DNA from 2 places in the Microbacterium sp. NPDC055599 genome. Region 2 is predicted to be linked to the other one. Evidence: riboswitches for the same ligand, from Rfam matches in the RefSeq annotation. Region 2 holds a riboswitch; the other holds the start of a gene.
What was found. A riboswitch is a leader RNA that binds a small molecule or an ion and turns the genes downstream of it on or off. The one in region 2 is predicted to bind thiamine pyrophosphate.

Region 1 (10,876 bases), on a different contig from region 2:
GGTAGCCGCGGCCGGGGTCCTTCATCTGGTTCACGTGCACCGCGTTCACCTCCATACCGGCGTAGGCCAGCACGTTCGACACGATCAGCACGATCGAGGCGAGCCCGGTGAACGGCGGGATCATCGCCGACGCCTCGAGGGGGACCTGGCTCTTCTCGCCGCTGAACACCCAGACCGCGCCGAACACGATCAGCAGCACGGCGGGCAGCAGCGTGCCGAGGATGCCGCCCCACGAGCCGAGCTTGGCGAACAGGTCGCCGCCGCGGAGGGTGACCAGCGTCGCACCCCAGTAGCAGACGATGATCACGACCGCGGTGAAGAAGCCCGAGCTCGACAGCGACGGATCCAGGAAGACGAACGCGAGCGCGCCCGCCACGAAGGCGAGCTGGGTGGGGAACCACACCACGTTCTGGATCCACTGGAGCCACACCGCGGTGAACCCCCAGCGGTTGCCGAGGGCTTCGCGCACCCAGACGTAGACGCCGCCCTTCCACCCGGTCGCGAGCTCGGCCGCCACCAGCGCCGTGGGCACCAGGAACAGGATCGCCGGGATGAGGTAGAGCATGATGCTCCCGAGGCCGTAGACCGCCATCGCCGGCAGGGAGCGCAGGCTCGCCACCACGACGAGCGTCAGCAGGGCGAGCTGCCCCACCCCCAGCACGGCCACCGCGGGCCGGGAGACGCGGGTCGACGGGGTGACGGCGGGACGGGGGGCGTGTTCGGCACCGTGTGCAGACATGACCCGCGCCTCAGTGGTGGAACGCCGAGTCGGGGTGGTCGCCCGGCATCGGCGCGGTGAGGGCGTCGAGGTGCGCGACCTCGGCGGTGATCGCGTCGAGCAGTTCGGCGGCCAGGTCCATGCTGAGGCCGTTGCGCACCACGATGCGCTGCACCGTGAGCTCCTCCAGGTCGGCGGGCATCGGGTAGGCGGGCACGAGCCAGCCGCGCATGCGCAACCGATCCTGCAGGTCGTACAGGGTCCAGTTGTCGGTATGCCCCTCCTTCAACCGCCACGCGAACACGGGGATGTCGCTGCCGTCGTTCCACAGCTCGAACGCGTCGAGCTTCGCGATGCCCGCCGACAGGAACTTCGCCACGTCCTGCGACGCCTGCTGCACCGCCCGGTACCCCTCGAAGCCGAGGCGGAGGAACAGGTAATACTGCAGCAGCACCTGTGCGCCGGGGCGCGAGAAGTTCAGTGCGAACGTGGGCATCTCCCCGCCGAGGTAGCTGACCTGGAACACGAGGTCCTCCGGCAGCCACTGGGCGTCGCGCCACACGACCCACCCGAGTCCGGGGTACACGAGCCCGTACTTGTGGCCGGAGGTGCTGATGGAGTGCACCCGCTCCAGGCGGAAGTCCCACTCCAGGTCGGGCTGCAGGAACGGGGCGATCATCGCCCCGGAGGCGCCGTCCACGTGGATCGGGATGTCGAGCCCCGTGTTCTTCTGGATCTCGTCGAGCGCCGCCGCGATCTGCGCGACCGGCTCGTACATGCCGGTGTAGGTGACGCCCATGATCGCCACGACCCCGATCGTGTTCTCGTCGACGTACTTCTCCAGCTCGTGCCCGTCGAGCGTCTTGTGCTCCTCGCTGATCGGCACGAAGCGCGGCTCCACGTCGAAGTAGTTGCAGAACTTCTCCCAGCACACCTGCACGGCGCTCGACATCACGAGGTTCGGCGAGGAGGCGTCCTTCCCCGCGGCGCGACGCGCCTGCTGCCACCGGCGCTTGAACGCGAGCCCGCCGAGCATGCACGCCTCGGACGAGCCGATGGTGGACGTGCCGATGCTGCGGGCGGCATCCGGCGCATGCCAGAGGTTCGCGAGCATGTGCCAGCAGTTGTCCTCGATCGCGGCGGTCTGCGGGTACTCGTCCTTGTCGATCATGTTCTTGTCGAACGAGGCCATGTACACCTGCTTGGCCTCGTCGTCCATCCAGGTGCTCACGAACGTCGCGAGGTTCAGACGGGCGTTGCCGTCGAGGATGGTCTCGTCCTCGACGATCTGCTTCGCGGTCGACGGGAGCGACTCGGCGTCGGGGATCACGTGTCGCGGTGCGACCGTGGCCTCCCCCGGCCGGGTGAAGATCGGCTGACCGTCGGTGGGTGCAGTGCTCATGTGCGGAGTCCTTTCGGCTGAGTCGGCTTCTCACTCCGTTCGTCACGCTAACCAGGGCGCGTTGACGTATCTCCCGCCCCTCGCGTAAACGGGGTGAGGCTCAGGCGCCGGGACCGAGGATGAAGTTCCAGGCTCCGGTGAGCACGGCCGCCGCGACCGCGATGCCGGAGATGGCCGCGCCGACCGCGAGCAGCAGCCACTCCGCCGCCCCGAACCGCGACTCGCGCGCCCACGTGCGGCGCCCCGGCGCCCCGAACCCTCGCGCTTCCATGGCCGTGGCGAGCTTGGCACCGCGGCGGATCGACAGCACGAGCAGCGCGAACGCCATCCCGAAGAAACGGCGGAGGCGTCCGCGGTCGGCCACCCCGCGTGCGCGCCGCGCCAGTTCGAGCGCCCGCCAGTCGTCGAGGAACAGTCCGACCATGCGCAGGCCCGCGAGCGCACCCAGCACGAACCGGGCGGGGAGGCGGAGGATCTGCCCGAGCCCGTCGGCGAGGTCGGTGGGGTCGACGGTCACGAACAGCACCACGGACGGCAGGGCGATCGCGAGCACGCGCAGCATCGTCGCCACGGCGAGGGCGAGCGAGCCCTCGCTGATGCGAAGCACGAACCAGTCCACGTACACGGTGCCGGAGGTCTCGCCGTACAGCGCGATCGTGAGCCCGGTGAGCGGCGCCGCGAGCCACACCGGCCACGTGCGCACCCAGAACTCCCGCCAGCCGATGCCCGCGAACAGGAACAGCACGAACTCGAGCGCCAGGGCGACCGCGGCCGAGACCGGGTCGAGCGTGAGGATGAGCGGCACGGCGATCAGCGCGCTCACGCCGAGCTTGGCGACCGGGTTGATGCGGGCCACCGCGCCGGTGCGGGCCTTCGCGTCGAGCAGGGTCACGGCATGCCGCCCAGGTCGAACCGGGTGGCGTGGAGGGCTCTGGCCACGTCGAGGTCGTGCGTGATCGCGACCACGGCCGACCCCTCGTCGCGCAAGGCCGCGAGCAGCGCGACCAGCTCCGCCCACGTGCGCGCGTCCTGCCCGAACGTGGGCTCGTCCAGCACGAGCACCCGTGGGCGTGTGGCGATCGCGGCCGCGACCGTGAGGCGGCGCTTCTCCCCGCCGGAGAGCGTGTACGGGTTCGCGGCCGCGAGACGGTCGAGGCGCAGGCGGGAGAGGAGCTCGTCGGTGCGCGCGGCGATCTCGTCCTCGGGGAGGCCGAGCGCGCGGGGGCCGACGGCGAGCTCGTCGCGCACGGTCGTGGCGAGCAGCTGATGCTCCGGCTCCTGGAACACCATGCCGACGCGGGTGAGCAGGTCGCGCGAGCTCCACCGGATGGGCGCGGGGTCGGCGCCGTCCGCGAGCTCGGGCGCGGCGACCACTGCTCCCCCCGCGGGCGGAAGGAGTCCCGCGAGCGTGAGGCCGAGCGTCGACTTGCCGGCGCCGTTGGGCCCGGTGACCGCGACGGCTTCTCCCGCGTGCACGTCGAGGTCGATGCCCGTGGCGACCGGGCGACCCTTCACCCGGGCGACCGCGAGCCCGCGCGCCGAGAGCAGCACCTCGCGGGGGGCCGTGCGCGGCGGCGGCGGGAACGCGGGCGGATGCCCGGGGACCCACACCCCGTCGTCGGCGAGCCGCTGCCCCTGCGCCCCGAGCACCTCGTGCGGGGGGCCGTCGGCGACCACGCCGCCCTCGCCGATCACGATCACGCGGGTCATGAGCGGCAGCCACACGTCGAGCCGGTGCTCCACGACCACGAGCGTGGCGGGGTGGGTGTCGAGCAGGCGCGACACCGCGTCGCGCACCTCCGCCACCCCGTGCGGGTCGAGGTTCGCGGTGGGCTCGTCGAGCAGCAGCAGTCCGGGGCGCATGGCGAGGAGTCCCGCGAGCGCGAGGCGCTGCTTCTGCCCGCCCGACAGCGCCTTGGTGGGGTGGTCGAGCGGCACGTCGAGCCCCACGGCCTCGAGGGCCGCGGTGACGCGCGGCCAGATCTCGGCGCGCGGGATGCCCAGGTTCTCGCAGCCGAAGGCAACGTCGTCGCCCACGCGTGCCAGGATCACCTGCGAGTCGGGGTCTTGCAGCACCAGTCCTGCGCGACCCCGGGTGGCGGTCGCCGCGGCGCCGTCGACGAGCAGCCGGCCCTCGCTCTCGCCCTCCTCCTCGCCGCCCAGCACACCGGCGAGCCCGTGGAGCAGCGTCGACTTGCCCGCGCCGGATGCGCCGAGCACGAGCACGCGCTCGCCCGGCTCGATGCGGAACGACACGTCGCGCAGGGCCCAGGCGAGGCGACTCGCGTGACGCCACCCCCACCCTCGGGCCTCGACGGCGGCGGGGGTGGCCTGCTCGGCCCCCATCAGACGCGGACGCGCGCCTCGCGGCCGGAGCCGAACCGGTCGAGCGCGCCGGTCGCCGCGATGCCCCTGGCCAGAACCCACGACAGCGCCCCCGCGATCACCGCGCCGGAGACGACGGTGCTGAGCAGGTAGATCGTCGTGAACGCCGGGCCGGATCCGGCGTACCAGAGCACGAGGTTGTTGATGCCGCCCGCGAGCGCGGCGCCCGCACCGGCGAGGATCGCGACGGGCAGCGACCAACGACGGTAGAAGAACAGCAGGAAGACGAGCTCGGCGCCGAGCCCCTGCACGAGCCCGGCCTCGAGGGTGAGGAAGCCGCCCCACTGGTTGCCGATGAGCGCCGAGACGACGGCGGCGAGCAGTTCGACGTAGATCGCGGCTCCGGCCTTGCGGATGATGAGTCCGCCGAGCACGCCCGCGAACAGCCAGGGGCCGTCGAGCAGGCCCTGCAGCCCCGGGAGCAGCGGTTCGAGGAGGGCCTTGGGGCCGAGGTAGCCGACGTTCCAGGCGAGGAAGATCAGGCCGGCGGCGACACCGAGGACACTGGCGACGACGATGTCGACGATGCGCCAGCGCAGGTAGCTGCGCGGCGCGGCCGCCGTCGAGGTCTTCGCGGATGCGGACGTGGACGTGGACGTACTCATAGGAACTCCTCCCTGCGCTGGCATGACCCAGATCAGGTTCGACGGTCGAAGCGCGATTCGCTCCCTCTCAGCCCGGCTCGCCGGACTCCCGTGGTTGTGCTGACGATCCTACCCGGTCCGCCGGTTGGCGCGTCGCCGCCCCGGCGCGGCCGATTCCCGGCCGGATTCGGTACCGTAAGCGGGTGACCGCATCCGATCCCGCCGGCGAGGCGACGGGCATCGGCGGCAACGGCCCCGCTCCGACTGCTGCCCCCTCCGACGACGCCCCCACGTCCGCGCTGCGCTCGCGGGCGCGGGCGACCACCACCCCACCGACCGGGAGCGACGACGCGGGCGACGACGACGCGCGACCCCCGGCGCGGGTTCCCGCCGCCTCCGCCGTGTCGACCTCCGGTCTCGGCGCGCTGTTCGGCGACCGTGCGCGCACCGCGACCGCGACCGATGCCTCCGCGAACGGCGCCGCGACCGGAGGCGACGCGGACGTGAGCACGGACGGCCCCGCGGCCGAGGTCTCCCCCTCCGCTGATCCCGCGATCCCGTCCGTCGCGTCGGCCCCGCCCGCCGCGGACTCCGCGTCCTCGACGATCACGGCAGCGACGCCGCCGCTGACCAAGCCGCCGTTCCGCGCGAGGGTGTCGGAGCCGGCTCCCCCGGCCGAAGACGACGATGCAGCGGTCGCCCTCCTGTCCGGTACGGCCGCGCAGTGGGCGGACGACGCGACCCCGGCGACCGCGCTGACCTGGGTGGATCCGGCCGATGTCGCGGCCCACGCTCCCGCCGTCTCGCTCGATGCCGAGCCGGAGGCGCAGACCGCCGAGGGGCTGTTCCGCGGGGCCCGGTTGCGTCCGGCCATCGCGCGCCCCGGCCTGCTGGTGCCGTTGGGGGTGCTGGCCGGGCTCGTCCTGGCCTATTCGGGCACGACGCTGCTGTGGCCGCTGCACGAGGTGCCCCCGGCGGTGGAGGCGGTGCAGTTCGAGACGACGCCCGCCACGGCCGCCGAGCTCACGTGGCCTGCGGAGGGCAGCGCGGCCGTGGGGGTTGCCGGCATGACCACGTCGGCGTCGATCCCGGATGCGGTGAGCATCGCGAGCATCACGAAGGTCGTCAGCAGCCTGATGGTGCTGGATCGGATGCCGCTCGCGCCGGGTGAGCAGGGACCGGAGTTCCGTTTCACCCGCGGCGACAGCGTGCGCTACTGGGACTATCGACGCCAGGATCAGTCGGCGCTCGACGTCCCGGTCAACGGTGTGCTCACGGAGTATCAGCTGTTGCAGGGCACGCTGCTCGGCTCGGCGAACAACTACATCGATCGGCTGGCCTCGGAGATCTGGGGGTCGAACTCCGAGTTCGCCAGGGCGGCCGAGGAGTGGCTGAGCGAGCGTGGTCTGACCGGGATCACGGTGGTGACGCCGTCGGGTTTCGATGAGCGCAACGTCGCGACGCCGGAGGCGCTGATCGCGCTCGGCGAGCTGGCGATGCGCAACCCGGTGTTCGCGGAGATCGTCGGCACCGCCTCGGTCGAGCTTCCGGGCGCGGGGACGGTCGTGAACACCAACGGCATGCTGGCCGATCCGGGCGTCGTCGGCATCAAGACCGGGACCCTGGTCGGGTGGAACCTCCTCACCGCGAAGGATGTGGAGGTGGGCGACACGACCGTGCGGCTGTTCGCGGCAGTGCTGGATCAGGCTGACGACGAGTCGCGGCTTGCGGCCACCCGCGCGCTGTTCAGTCAGGCGGAGGCGGAGCTGCAGACGGAGGATCCGGCCGTCGCCGCGGGCACGGTGGTCGGTCGCGTCACCACGCTGTGGGGCGAGGAGGTGGACGTGGTCACCGCGGAGGACGCGGACGTCGTGCTGTGGAACGGTGCCGCCGCGACCGCGACCGCCGCGTTCGACCTGGGCGAGCGACGAGAGGCCGACGACCGCGTGGGCACGCTGACCACCACCGGGCCACTCGACACGGAGGACACGGCCCTCGTGCTGCGCGAAGACGTGGAGGGCCCCAGTCCCTGGTGGCGCCTGACGCACCCGCTCGATCTGCTGGGCATCACCGTCCACACCGACTGAGCCAGGCGCCGCGGTTCGCCGGCCGCGCAGACGACGACGCCCCGCTCCGAGGATCCGGAGCGGGGCGTCGTGTCGTTGGTGCGGGGCCGCCGAGGTGTCAGGCGCGGGGGTCCGCGCCCTCGGCGCCGTCATCGAGCAGCGCTCGTGCGGCCGCGGCCTCCGCGGCCGGGACGTTCGCCCCGACCGAGGCTCCGGCGATCGCGTCGTCGGCCTGCTCCCGTGCCGTCTCGTCGGCCGCCTCCCCCGTGACGACCAGGGGCGTGGAGCCCGTGAGGGCCTCCTCCGCGTCGAGGTCGGTAGCGGCCTGCTCGAACTGCGACTGGTACAGCCGCCAGTAGGCGCCCTGCGCGGCGATGAGCTCGTCGTGCGTGCCCTTCTCCACGATGTCGCCGTGCTCCATCACGAGGATGAGGTCGGCGTCGCGGATGGTGGACAGGCGGTGCGCGATCACGAACGACGTGCGCCCCTGGCGGAGCGCGGCCATCGCGTGCTGCAGCAGCAGCTCGGTGCGGGTGTCGACGGCCGAGGTGGCCTCATCCAGGATGAGGATCGACGGCTGGGCGACGAACGCGCGCGCGATCGTGATCAGCTGCCGCTCACCGGCCGACACGTTGGACGCATCCTCGTCGAGCACGGTGTCGTAGCCCTCGGGGAGGGCGTGCACGAACCGGTCGACGTACGTGGCCTTGGCGGCGGTGAGCACTTCCTCATCGGTCGCGGTCGAGCGACCGTAGCGGATGTTCTCGCGGATGCTCCCGGCGAACAGCCACGGGTCCTGCAGCACCATGCCGGTGCGCGAGCGCAGGTCGTCGCGCGTGATCTGCGAGATGTCCTGACCATCGAGCGTGATGCGCCCGCCGCTGAGCTCGTAGAACCGCATGATCAGGTTGACCAGCGTGGTCTTGCCCGCGCCGGTCGGCCCGACGATCGCGACCGTCTGGCCCGGCTCCACCCGGAACGACAGGTCGGTGATCAGCGGTCGCTCCGGCGTGTAGGAGAAGGACACGTTCTCGAACTCGATCACGCCCTTGCCGTCGCCGAGCGGCGGGGCGTCGGCCTCGTCGGGCTCCTGCTCGTCGGCGTCGAGCAGGTCGAACACCCGCTCGGCCGACGCCGTGCCGGACTGCACGACCGCTGCCATGCCGCCCAGCTCCGACAGCGGCTGCGTGAACTGCTGCGAGTACTGGATGAACGCCTGCACGTCGCCGAGGCGCAGCTGCCCGCTCGCGACCATGAGGCCGCCGAGCACCGCGATGCCGACGTAGGTGAGGCTGCCGACGAAGGTCATGGCGGGCATGATGATGCCCGACAGGAACTGCGCCTTGAAGCTCGCCTGGAACAGCTCCTCGTTCTCGGCCTTGAACTTGTCGAGCGCGTCCTGCTCCCGACCGAACACCTTCACGAGCGCGTGCCCGGAGAAGGCCTCCTCGACGCGGGCGTTGAGGCGGCCGACCTTGCGCCACTGGGTGCCGAAGGCCTTCTGCGAGCGCGGGCCGATGACGCCGAAGATCACGCCCATGAGCGGCAGCGCGACCAGGGCCACCAGTGCCAGCTGCCACGAGATCGAGAACATCATCACCAGCACGCCGACCACGGTGAGCACGGCGGTCAGGGCCCCGGAGAGGGACTGCTGCATCGTCTGGGTGATGTTGTCGATGTCGTTCGTGACGCGGGAGATCAGCTCGCCGCGCTGCACCCTGTCGAAGTACGACAGCGGCAGCCGGTTGATCTTCGCCTCGACGGCCTCGCGGAGGCGCCACATGGTGCGCACCATGATGACGTTGATCACGTATCCCTGCAGCCAGCTCAGGAACGCGGCCACCACGTAGATCGCGAGGACGGCGGCGATGACCCAGCGCAGCGCATCGAAGTCGATGCCGTCGCCGACCCGGAAGTCGCCGAGGGCGCCGACCTGGTTGGCGAAGTCGTCCTGCCCCGCTCCGCGCAGCGCATCGACCACCACGTCCTGCGACGTTCCGGCGGGGAAGCCGGGGAAGTCGCCGTTCGGCTGGCCGAGCTGGATGGAGATGAAGCCGCGGTAGACGATGTTGGTCGCCTCGGCCAGGACCTTGGGAGCTGCGACCGTCAGCACGACGCCCAGGGCTCCGAGGATCGACACGAACACGAACCACACGGCCGAGGGCTTGAGCAGTCCGATCATGCGGGCGAAGCTCGGGCCGAAGTTGTCGGCCTTGCCCGGCGCGACGCTGTCCCAGCCGCCGCCGTTCTGCCGTGCCTGCTCCGCGAGCTCGGCCTCGTACTGCTCTTCCGCCGTGAGCTCGCGCTCCTCGGTCTGCGCCGGGCCCTTTCCCCGTCCGCGCTTCGGCGCGGCGGTGCGCTTGTCGTCCTGCGCGCTCATGCGTCCACCCCCAGCTGCGACTCGACGATCTCTCGATAGGTGCCGCTGGTCTCCAGCAGCTCCTCGTGCGTGCCGACGCCCACCATCGTGCCGCCCTCGAGCACCACGATGCGATCGGCGTCGGTGATGGTGGAGACACGCTGGGCGACCACGATCTTCGTGACGTGCGGCAGCTCGCGCCACAGCGCCTGCCGCAGTCGCGCGTCCGTGGTCAGGTCGAGCGCCGAGAAGGAGTCGTCGAACACGAGCACCTTCGGCTGGTGCACGATGGCCCGCGCGATCGCGAGGCGCTGGCGCTGGCCGCCCGACACGTTCGTGCCGCCCTGGGCGATGCGGGACTCGAGCCCGTCGGGCATCTCCTCCACGAAGTCACGCCCCTGGGCGATCTCGAGCGCGTGCCACAGCTCCTCATCGGTCGCGTCCTCCCGGCCGTAGCGCAGGTTCGACGCGACGGTGCCGGTGAAGAGGAACGGACGCTGCGGCACCAGACCGATGCTGTCCCACAGCGCCTCCACGTCGGCCTCGCGCACGTCGGTGCCGCCCACGTGCACCGAGCCGCTCGAGACGTCGAACAGACGCGGGATGAGAGAGACCAGCGTGGTCTTGCCCGCACCCGTGGAACCCACGATCGCGACCGTCTCACCCGGCTGCGCCGCGAAGCTGATGCCGGTCAGCACGGGCGCGTCGGCGCCCGGGTAGGTGAAGGCGACGTCGTCGAACGCGACCGCACCCGGCGTCGGGAACTCGGTGACGCCGTTCGCGGGGCGCGTCATGGTCGACTCGGTGTTGAGCACCTCGCCGATGCGCTCGGCCGAGACGGCGGCGCGCGGGATCATCATCGCCATGAAGCTGGCCATGATGACGCCGCCCATGATCTGGCCGATGTACTGCATGAAGGCGAACAGCGTGCCCACCTGCACGGTGCCGTTGTTGACCTCGATGCCGCCGAACCAGATCACGGCGACCACGGTCACGTTGAGGATCAGCATGAACAGCGGGAACAGCAGCACGAACAGCGAGCCGACCTTGCGGCCGACGACCATGATGTCGGTGTTGGCTCCGCGGAAGCGCTCCTCTTCGATGCGCTCGCGCACGAACGCGCGGACGACGCGCACGCCGGTGAGCTGCTCGCGCATGATGCGGTTGACGTTGTCGAGCTTGCCCTGGTAGCTGCGGAACAGCGGCACCATGCGGCCGATCACGAGCGCCGCCAGGAGCAGGAGCACGGGGACCGACACGGCGATGAGCCAGCTGAGCCCGGCGTTGGTCTGCACGGCGAAGATGATGCCGCCGATCGCGAGCAGCGGCGCGGTGACGAGCATGGTCGCGCCCATCATCGCC
Region 2 (10,876 bases):
GTCCGTCGATGATCGCCGCGGCGTCCACGCCGCCCTCGACCGCGTCCAGGCACGCCCGCATCTTCGGGATCATGCCCGACTCCAGGCGCGGCAGCATCTCGATCAGCGCATCCGAGGTGAGGTGCGACACGAGCGAGTCGCGGTTGGGCCAGTCGGCGTACAACCCCGGCACGTCGGTGAGGATCACCAGCTTGCGCGCCCCGAGCGCCACGGCGAGTGCCGCGGCGGCCGCATCCGCGTTCACGTTCAGCGACTGGCCGGGGTGGTCGAGGTCGGGCGCGATGCTCGAGATGACCGGGATGCGACCGGCCGCGAGGTGGTCGAGCACCGCGGTGGGGTCGACCTGCACCACGTCGCCGACCCGGCCGAGGTCGATCTCCTCGCCGTCGACGACCACGCCGCGGCGACGCCCGCCGAACAGACCGGCGTCCTCTCCGCTGAGCCCCGTGGCGATCGGCCCGTGCGAGTTGATCTTCGCCACGAGCTGCGGGTTCACCTGCCCGGTGAGCACCATGCGCACGACACTGATCGCCTCGGTATTGGTGACGCGGTATCCGCCCTTGAACTCGCTCGGGATCTCCAGCCGCTGCAGCATGTCGGAGATCTGCGGCCCGCCGCCGTGCACGACCACGGGCTGCACGCCGACGTAGCGGAGGTAGGCGATGTCCTGCGCGAAGGCCTCCTGCAGCTCGTCCGAGACCATCGCGTTGCCGCCGTACTTGACCACGACGATCTGGTCGCGGAAGGTCTTCAGCCACGGCAGCGACTCGATCAGCGTGGTCGCCTTCTGCGCGGCGACGTCGGGCGTGGTGTCCTGGATGTCGGTCATGAGGCGTAGGCGCTGTTCTCGTGCACGTAGTCGTGGGTCAGGTCGTTCGTGAGCACCGTCGCGGTGGCCTCGCCGACCTTGAGGTCGATCAGCAGGTGGGTGGCGCGCGGTGTGAGGTCGACCTCCTCGCGCGGACGGTCGGGGCCGCCCGCCGTGCACACCCGGACCCCGTTCATCCACACGTCCACGTCGTACGGGTCGAACTGCGCGTTGGTGGTGCCGATCGCCGCGAGCACCCGCCCCCAGTTGGGGTCGTTGCCGAAGATCGCGGCCTTGAAGAGGTTGTTGCGCGCGACCGAACGGCCCACCTCGACGGCCTCCTGCTCGGTGACGGCGTGACGCACCTCGATCGTGATGTCGTGGCTCGCGCCCTCCGCATCACCCTGCAGCTTCACCGCGAGCTCCTGGCAGAGCGCGGTGAGCGCCTCAGCGAAGTCGTCGAGGTCCGGCACGACCTCGGAGGCCCCGTTGGCCAGCAGCGTGACCTGGTCGTTGGTCGACATGCACCCGTCCGAGTCGAGCCGGTCGAAGGTCTGTCCCGTCGCACGGCGCAGCGCCTCATCGGCCTGCAGCGGCTCCAGCACCGCGTCGGTCGTGAGCACCACGAGCATGGTCGCCAGGCCCGGGGCGAGCATGCCCGCGCCCTTCGCCATGCCGCCGATCGTCCAGCCGTCGCGCGACACGACAGCGGTCTTCGCGACCGTGTCGGTGGTCATGATGGCGTGTGCGGCGCTCTCTCCCCCGTCGGCGCTGAGCTCGGCGATGGCCTGCGCCGTGCCCTCGAGCACCTTGGCGCGGAAGGCTTCGTCGCCCGTGCCGATCAGGCCCGTCGAGCAGACGAGCACGTCGCCCGCGCTGATGCCCAGCAGCTCGGCGGCCGTCTCGGCGGTCTGGTGCGTGGTCTGGAAGCCGAAGCTGCCGGTGAAGCAGTTCGCCCCGCCCGAGTTGAGCACCACGGCCTCGACCACCCGGTCGGCCACGGCCTGCTGCGACCAGATGATGGGGTTCGCCTTGGCGCGGTTGCTGGTGAACACCGCGGCTCCGACCTTGCGCGGGCCCCGGTTCACGACCACGGCGACGTCGGGCTTGCCGGTGGACTTGAGGCCGACGGCGACCCCGGCTGCTTCGAATCCTGCGGGTGCGGTAACGCTCACGGGGCGACTCCGTTGATCGAGAGGGCACGGGCCTCGGGGAGCCCCAGCGCGATGTTCATGGACTGGATGGCGGCACCGGCCGTGCCCTTGACGAGGTTGTCGACGGCGGTGACGACGGTGACCCGGTTGGCGGAGCGGTCGATCGCCAGGCCGATCAGGGCGGTGTTGGCGCCCAGGACGTCGGCGGTGCGGGGGAAGCTGCCCTCCGGCAGCAGCTGCACGAAGGTCTCTTCGCCGTACGCGCTCTCCCAGGCCGCGCGGATCTCCGCGTCGGTCGCGCCCTCGACGATCGGCGCGGTGGAGGTGGCGAGGATGCCCCGCGACATCGGGACGAGCACGGGCGTGAACGAGATGCGGATGTCGGCGCCCGAGGCGTCGGCGTCGGCCGGACGGGCCGCAGCGAGCGCCTGCCGGATCTCCGGGATGTGCCGGTGGGTGCCGCCGACCGCGTAGGGGTTGGCCGAGCCGAGGATCTCGCTGGCGAGCAGGTTCGGCTTGAGGCTCTTGCCCGCCCCGGACGGGCCGACGGCGAGGACCGACACGATGTCGGACGGGTCGATCACTCCGGCGGCGACACCCGGTGCGAGGCTCAGGCTGACCGTGGAGGCGTTGCATCCGGGAGCCGCGATGCGCGTCGCCCCGCGCAGCGCGTCGCGCTGCCGTGCGCCCGCGACCGGCAGCTCGGGAACGCCGTACGCCCACGGCTCATGGAACGCGCCGCCGTAGAAGGCGTCCCAGGCGGCCGACGAGGTGAGCCGGTGGTCGGCGCCCGCGTCGATCACCAGCGGAACGTCGCCGAGCGCGTCGGTGTACTGCCCCGACTGACCGTGCGGGAGGGCGAGGAACACGATGTCGTGACCGGCCAGGATCTCGGGAGTCGTGTCCTGGAGCGTGAGATGCGCGAGCGAGCGGAGGTGCGGCTGGTGGTCGACGAGCGGTTGACCGGCGTTCGAGTGCGCGGTGACGGTGCGGATCTCGATGTCGGGGTGGGCGGCCAGGAGGCGGAGGATCTCGCCGCCTGCATAGCCCGATGCGCCGGAGACGGCGACGGAGTACGTCATGCTTCTACCTTAACGGTCGGGTCCTCGACGATTTCGGGACCGGGGGCGGGGCCGAAGGCGGCGACACCGGCACTCGACCGCCGCGCACGCGCAGGCAGGAGGGCGGAGTCGCCTAGAGTCGGCGGCCGCGGCGTCGGCGCACAGCGATGACGCTCGGAGCGAGCGTCGAAGGAGCGGTGGCGGCCGAAGGCATGTCGCGACAGTAGCGCGGCCGTCGTCGCCACCGCAAATCCCCACCGTCATCCGACGGCTGCGGCCTCCAGCGGCGCGGCGAAGAACGCCAGCTCGTGTGCGCTCGACGTGCGGAACGCGCGCCGCATGCGCTCCCGTCCGGAGGCGTCAGACCGCGATGCCGCCGCGGTCGCGAAAGCGATGGCCTGCGCCGTCGCCTCCTCGAACGCCGGATCGGCGTAGGTCGACAGCCACGAGGCATAGGGGTGATCGGGATCACGGGCCTCCGCGCCGAAGTCTCCCGCGTGCAGCCGCCTGCCCAGATCGGTGTACAGCCAGAAGCACGGCAGCACGGCGGCGACGAGCTCGGCATGATCGCCGCCGAACGCGACCGACCGCAGATGGTCGAGGTACGCGGTGGTCGCGGGCGCGGGTTCCGCCGCGAACGTCTCCGCGCTCACCCCGCGCTCGGGCGTGAGCCACGACGCGTGCAGCTCCAGCTCCCCCACGATCGATCCGTGCGCCGCGTGCGCCCAGAACGCCTGCTCCGCCGAGGTGGGGGCGGTCCGCGCCGCGGCCGCGAGCACCCTCGCGTACTCGCGCAGGTACAGCGCATCCTGCGCGAGGTAGAACAGGAACGGCTCGCGCGCGAGTGTGCCGTCGGCGAGACCGCGGAGGAAGGGCAGCGCGTCGATCCCGTCGCGCACGTCGGCGATGTCCTGCCACCAGTCGCCGGCGATCTCCTCCGCCGTCTGCCGGGTTTCCAGGTCGCCGCGGTCCCACATTCCAGCGAAATGGTGGACGGGCCCATGTCCCTGCCCCACGGCGAGCGCACCCGCCGCCCGCAGCGACTCTCGCAGCCAGGCGCGCGCGGCATGCACCGCGTCGGACGGCGTGAGACCGCGGGCGAGCAGGGTGGCGAGCGCCGACGACAGGGAACAGCCGGTGCCGTGCGTGTTGGTGGTGGGGATGCGCGCCCCGGGGAACTCGTCCCGCAGGCCGCGGTCCGCGTCCACCAGCGCATCCGGCGCCTCGTCACCCGTGAGATGCCCACCCTTCACGAGCACCGCGGCGCCGATGTCGGCCGACAGCTCCTCAGCAGCGGCGAGCGCATCCGGCCAGTCAGTGACGGGGCGACCGACCAGCACGGCGAGCTCGGCGAGGTTCGGCGTGACCACCGTGGCGCGCGTCAGCAGCCCCCGCAGTTCACACTCCGCGTCGGGGGCGAGCAGACGGTCGCCCGATGTCGCCACCATGACCGGGTCGAGCACCACCACCGGGGGACGCTGCACATCGAGCCAGTCGGCCACCGTGCGGATGACCTCGGCGTCGGCGAGCATCCCGATCTTCACGGCGTCGATGACGATGTCGTCGGACACGGCGTCCAGCTGCGCGCGGAGGAAATCCGCCGGAGGAACGTGGACCGCCCGCACTCCCCGCGTGTTCTGCGCCGTGAGGGCGGTGAGCGCCGCCATCCCGTATCCGCCGTTCGCGGCGATCGCCTTCAGGTCGGCCTGGATGCCGGCGCCGCCCGACGGGTCGCTGCCGGCGATGCTGAGCACACGCGGCACGACCCCCGCCTGCCAACGACGACGGAACGCGGAGGCCGTCTCCGCGGGGTCCGCGGCGGCGCAGAGCGCGGAGACCACGGCGAGCCCCGCCGCGCCTGCGGCCTGGAGCGCCTCGGTGTCATCGATGCCGACCCCGCCGATCGCGACGCACGGGAGCGGGCTCTCGGCCGCGAAGGCCGCGAACCCCCCGACGCCCAGCGGCTCCGGGTGGTCCGGTTTGGTGCTCGTGGGGCGGATCACCCCGACACCGAGGTAATCGATGGTGCCCTGCGGCAGTGCGCGCACGGCATCGAGGTGTTCACGGGTGTTCGCGGTGAGTCCGATGAGCGCGTCCGGACCGAGCAGCTCTCGCGCACGCCGCACCGACGCATCGGCCTGGCCGAGATGCACGCCGTCGACCCGCGCGCCGCGCGCCCGCGCCTCGACAGCGGCGTCCAGACGATCGTTGACCACCAGCAGCGCCCGCCCGTCGATCACGGCGGAGAGCGCGATCAGCTGCTCGACGGTCTCCTCGTGCGCGGCGTTCTTGTCGCGCAGCTGCACGATGCGTGCGCCGCCGTCGACCGCGCGGCGCACGGTCTCGACCACACCGCGCTTCCCGCACAGCCCGGGATCGGTGACGAGATACAGCGAGAAGTCGGCACTCATCGGGTCTCCTCCGACACGCGGGCGCCCGCGGCGACGTCATCCCCGGTCACGGCGTCGAGCGCGTCCAGCAGCGCGACAGCGAAAGTGCCGGGCCCTGCGGCGACCGGGGCGGCGTGCTCGGCCGCCACGGTGTAGACGAGGGTCGCCGCGGCGACCGCCGTGAGCGCATCGTCTCCCGTCTGCCGAGCGGTTCCGAGGAAGGCCGCCATCACGGCGCCCAGAGCACAGCCGCCACCCGTCACGCGCGTGAGCAGTTCGTGGCCGTTGGCGATGCGCACGACGCGATCGCCGTCGGTGATCAGGTCGACGGGCCCGGACACGGCCACCACGGCTCCCGTGGTGCGGGCGAGCTCCTGCGCCGCCCCGGCAGCGGCCTCGGGGCCGTCGGTCGCGTCGACGCCGCGACCGCCGGCCGTGTGGCCTGCCAGGGCGAGGATCTCGGACGCATTGCCGCGGATCGCGGTCGGACGCCGCGCCGCGAGCTCATGCGCGAGGGTCGTGCGCACCGGCAGCACGCCGATCGCGACCGGGTCGAGCACCCACGGGGTGCCGGACGCCGCGGCTCCCGTCACGGCCTCCACGCTCGCGGCGCGCTGCTCGGGCGTCGGCGTGCCCAGGTTGATCAGCAGACCGGAGGCCACACCGGCGAACATCTCGGCCTCGCCGACGATGTCGACCATCGCGGGCGCGGCGCCCAGGGCGAGCAGCACGTTGGCGGTGAAGCCCGTGACGACCGCGTTGGTGACGCAGTGCGTCAACGGAGGCGACTGCCGCAGCGCCTCCCGCAGTCTTCCCGCCGAGGCGGCGAGGTCGGGGGTGGAAACAGGACGCAGAAGATCGCTCATCGCGACATCCCTTCGCTAGTACGAACTAGATCAGGTTCGACGGGTGTGATCTCAGCCGCGGATGCGGCACCCCGTGTCACTGCCTCGCAGTCTAGCGAGCCCCGGCGGGTCCCTCCGTGACGGCCGCGAGGATCCGCAGCTCCTCGGCGCGGGTCAGCCCCGCCCTCCGTTCCCGGTCGACGCCGCGTGCGCGCTCGTCGTCGATCACGCGCGCGATCGTGTCGGCCAGCGGACGCAGCGCCCCGCCGCGCGCCCGATAGGCGGCGTTCGACCGCGTCATGAATCCGGTCATCTCCTCGGGCAACCAGAGCGGGAGCGAATGCGGGCCCATCCAGTACTCCACGCCCTGGGCCACCAGCCGATCCGCGTCGGCGATCACCGTCGCCCCCTCGTGACCAGCGGCACGACGCACGGCGTCGAGCACCTCCCCGAGCGGACGCGCGTCGCCGATCGCATTCACGGGAGAACCGGGAGACGCGGTCACGAGGAACGCCGCCAGATCGTCCACATCGATCACCTGCGCGGTCTTCCCGTCGAGGGGCGGCAGGAGCACCGGACCGTCGGCCGCGCGGAGAAAGGCGGCGGCCCAGTAGCCGAAGCGGTCGCTGGGGTCTCCGTCGCCCACGATCAGCCCGGGACGCGCGACGAGCGCGCGTGCGCCGAGGGCCGCGACGGCGTCTTCCGCCGCGACCTTCTGGGCCGCGTAGTCGTCCTCCCCCTGGCCGTCACGCGCCGGCGCGTGACGCGGCGCGGACTCGTCGGCGCCCGCGGTCATGTCATCGGCGTACACCGACATCGACGACACGTACGTCCACTGCGCCGCACGATCGCCCAGGGCCGCGACGGCCCCCGCGACGTGCGCCGCCCGTGAGGAGACGTCCACGACGTGATCCCACTCGCGGCGGGCGACCTCCGCATAGGCGTCCGCTGCGTCCCGGTCGGCGACGATCAGCGCCGCCCCGTCGGGAGCGGCACGCCCCCCGCGCGCGAGGCAGGTCACGTCCGCGCCCGCCTCCAGCCAGCCGTGGGCAATCCGCCCCGAGAGCCAGCCCGTCCCGCCCAGGATCAGCACATCCGTCATGTGCCCATGTCAGCAGCATCCGGGGAAACGCGGAAGGCCTTCCGCTCAGGGCAGAGCGGAAGGCCTTCGCGACGGGGTCGATCAGTCGCGCAGTGCGGCGCCGAATCGCTCCGCCGCGACCGCGACACCCGCCAGCTTGGCGTCGGTCGCCTCCGCAGCGGTGAGCGTCCGGTCGTCGGCGCGGAAACGCAGCGCGAACGTCAGGCTCTTGGCTCCCTCGGACACGCCCTCACCGCGGTAGTCGTCGACCAGTCGCACCGACTCCAGCAGCGCGCCCGCCCCCTCGGCGAGCGCCGCCCGCACCTCGCCCGCCGGCACATCGGCGGCCACGGTCAGCGACACGTCCTGCGTGGCCGCAGGGAACGTCGACAGCGAGGCCGCCACGATCCGCGTCCCCGCGAGGGTGAGGATGCGGTCGAGGTCGAGCTCGAGCACGGTGGCGCGACCGGGCAGGTCGGCGTCCTCCGCCACCGAGGGGTGCAGCTCCCCGACGTAGCCGACCTCCTCGCCGGCCGCGACGAGCGCCCCGGTGCGGCCGGGATGCAGCGCGGCGCGCTGCGCCTGTCGCACGTCGATGTCGATGCCCGCGGCGGCAGCGATCACGCGCACGGCGTCGAGCGCCTCGACCAGCCCCGACGCCTCGGCGGGACGACCCGGCTGACGCGGCGACACGTTGCCGGTGAGGAGCACCGCGATGTGGCGCTCCTGGGGCGGGATGGACGCGTCGAGCGCGGCGAGCGTCTCGTCGGAGGGGCGCACGCCGAGCGGCGGCACCGTGTCGGTTCCGTACTCGACGCCCGGCTCCGGCAGGAACACGAGGCCCGTCTCGAAGAGGGCCAGGTCGGTCATGCCGCGGGCGATGTTGCGGTGCGCGGTCTGCAGCAGCCCCGGGATCAGCGAGCGGCGCAGGTACGGGGCCTGCCCGTCGAGCGGGTTCGCCAGGCGGATGCTCGGCAGGTGCTCGCCCGACGCGGAACCGTGCAGGTCGTTCTGCGCCTCGGTCGTGAACGGGAAGGCCGGCGTCTCGACGAAGCCCGCCGCCGCGAGTGCGTTCGCCACGCGGCGACGACCCTGCTGGTGGGCGGTGAGGCCGCGACCGGACGGCGGCGTCGGCAAGACCGCGGGGATGCGGTCGAGCCCGTGGATGCGGGCGACCTCCTCCGCGAGCGTCCACTTGTCGGTGAGGTCGGGTCGCCAGGTGGGCGGGATCACGGTCCAGCCGTCTTCGGCCTCCGTCACCTCGGCGCCGATGGTCGTGAGGGCGCCCGTGATCTCGTCGTCGGTGTAGTCCACGCCGATGAGCCCCTGCACGAAGCCGGCCGGCAGCGCGATGTCCTCCACGAACACCTCGGCGAACAGCGCGCCGCCCTCGTCGGTGAGCGTCCCGCCGGCGAGCTCGACCATGAGGTCGGCCGCCCGACGCGCCGCCACGAAGGGGATCAGCGGGTCGACGCCCCGCTCGAAGCGCTTGGACGCCTCACTGGGCAGCTTGTGGCGACGGGCCGTCCTGGCGATGGTCGTGGGGTCGAACGTCGCCGCCTCGATCAGCACGTTGCGCGTGGTGTCGCTCATCTCGGTCGTGCCGCCGCCCATGACACCGGCGAGGCCGATGGGTCCGGACTCGTCCGTGATGAGCAGGTCCTCCTCGTGCAGCGCACGCTCCACGCCGTCGAGCGTGGTCATCTTCTCGCCCGGCGTCGCGCGACGCACCGTGATGCCGCCCGCGAGCTTGTCCAGGTCGTAGCCGTGCAGCGGCTGCCCGAGCTCGAGCATCACATAGTTCGTGATGTCGATCAGCACGCCCAGCGACCGCATGCCGGCGAGGCTCAGCCGGGCGATCATCCACGGCGGCGTCGGGCGCGACGGGTCCACGTCCCGCACGACGCGCGTGACGAACTCGCTCGCACCGACGTTGCCGCGCACCGGGGCCCGGTCGTCGACGACGGTCGTGTGACCGGAGCCGGGCTGCAGCTCGGCGAAGTCGCGCTCGGCGGGGTCGCGGAAGGTCGCGCCCGTGGCGTGGGCGTACTCGCGGGCGACACCGCGGACCGAGAAGGCGTAGCCGCGATCGGGCGTCACGTTGATCTCCACCGCGACGTCGTCGAGGCCGAGCAGCGCGATGGCGTCGGTGCCCACCGGGGCATCGATGCCGAGGTCGGACAGCACGACGATGCCGTTGTGCTCGTCGCCGAGGCCGAGCTCGCGCGCGGAGGCGATCATCCCGTCGGACACGTGCCCGTAGGTCTTGCGCGCGGCGATCGGGAACGGGCCGGGCAGCACCGCACCGGGAAGGGTCACGACGACCTTGTCCCCGGCGGCGAAGTTGTGCGCCCCGCAGACGATCCCGCGGACGCCGCCGTGCTCCTCACCGACGTCCACCTGGCACCAGTTGATGGTCTTGCCGTTGGACTGGGGCTCCGGTTCGAGCGACACGACCTGGCCGACCACCACGGGACCCGTGATGGCGAAGCGGTGCACGTCCTCCTCTTCGAAGCCCACCGTCACCAGCGCCGCGAGGACATCCTCTGGCGTGGTCTCGGGAGCCAGATCGACGTACTCACGCAGCCACGAAAGCGGGACGCGCATCACACCACCATCCCGTACTGCTCGCTGAAACGGACATCGCCCTCGGCCATGTCGCGCATGTCCTGCACATCGCTGCGGAACATGAGTCCCCGCTCGATGCCCATGCCGAACGCGAAGCCGCTGTAGACCTCTGGATCGATCCCTGCCGCGCGCAGCACGTTCGGGTTGACCATGCCGCAGCCGCCCCACTCGATCCAGCGCGCGCCGCCCTTGAAGGTCGGGTGCCACAGGTCGAGCTCAGCGGACGGCTCCGTGAAGGGGAAGTAGTTGGTGCGGAAGCGCATCTTCGCCTCCGGGCCGAAGAGCTGACGCGCGAAGTGGTCGAGCGTGCCCTTCAGGTGCGCCATCGTGATGCCCTTGTCGATCACGAGCCCCTCGAACTGCGTGAACACCGGCAGGTGCGTGGCGTCGAACTCGTCGGTGCGGTACACCCGCCCGGGGCACAGCACGTAGATCGGCACCTCGCGGTCGAGCATCGAGCGCACCTGCACCGGGCTGGTGTGCGTGCGCATCACCAGGTGACGCGAGGTCGGGTCGACGTAGAACGTGTCCTGCTCCTGGCGAGCGGGGTGATCGACGTCGAAGTTCAGCGCGTCGAAGTTGAACCACTCGTGCTCGAGCTCCGGCCCCTCCGCGATCTCCCATCCCATGCCGACGAAGATGTCCTCGACCTGGTCCTGGAGCAGCGTGAGCGGGTGGCGGGCACCGACGCGCGTGCGCGAGGGGACCGCGGTGATGTCGACCCGCTCAGCCTCGAGCCGTGCGGCGACCTCGGCGGCGGCCAGCTCGGCCTCCTTCGCCGCGAGCGCCTGGGTCACGCGCCCCCGCCCCTGGCCCACGAGCTTGCCGAACGCGGCCTTGTTCTCGGGGGCGACCTGGCGCATCGAGGCGTTCAGGACCGCGAGCGGCGATCCCTCGGCGACGTGCGCG

Region 1: another riboswitch for thiamine pyrophosphate. It lies ahead of ACWGQ1_RS10355 (ECF transporter S component); the one in region 2 lies ahead of thiM (hydroxyethylthiazole kinase).

The regions. Positions count from the first base shown of each region.
Region 1 covers NZ_JBSHIM010000009.1:38,340-49,215, forward strand. The annotation lists gene ACWGQ1_RS10335 (amino acid permease) at 1-739, opposite strand, end outside; gene ACWGQ1_RS10340 (glutamate decarboxylase) at 750-2,120, opposite strand; gene ACWGQ1_RS10345 (energy-coupling factor transporter transmembrane component T family protein) at 2,221-3,012, opposite strand; gene ACWGQ1_RS10350 (ABC transporter ATP-binding protein) at 3,009-4,466, opposite strand; gene ACWGQ1_RS10355 (ECF transporter S component) at 4,466-5,110, opposite strand; TPP riboswitch at 5,101-5,212, opposite strand; gene ACWGQ1_RS10360 (D-alanyl-D-alanine carboxypeptidase) at 5,293-7,176, shown strand; gene ACWGQ1_RS10365 (ABC transporter transmembrane domain-containing protein) at 7,274-9,535, opposite strand; gene ACWGQ1_RS10370 (ABC transporter ATP-binding protein) at 9,532-10,876, opposite strand, start outside.
Region 2 covers NZ_JBSHIM010000024.1:11,163-22,038, forward strand. The annotation lists gene argB (acetylglutamate kinase) at 1-829, opposite strand, end outside; gene argJ (bifunctional glutamate N-acetyltransferase/amino-acid acetyltransferase ArgJ) at 826-1,983, opposite strand; gene argC (N-acetyl-gamma-glutamyl-phosphate reductase) at 1,980-3,044, opposite strand; gene ACWGQ1_RS17615 (bifunctional hydroxymethylpyrimidine kinase/phosphomethylpyrimidine kinase) at 3,284-5,434, opposite strand; gene thiM (hydroxyethylthiazole kinase) at 5,431-6,279, opposite strand; TPP riboswitch at 6,270-6,363, opposite strand; gene ACWGQ1_RS17625 (NAD-dependent epimerase/dehydratase family protein) at 6,371-7,360, opposite strand; gene pheT (phenylalanine--tRNA ligase subunit beta) at 7,442-9,946, opposite strand; gene pheS (phenylalanine--tRNA ligase subunit alpha) at 9,946-10,876, opposite strand, start outside.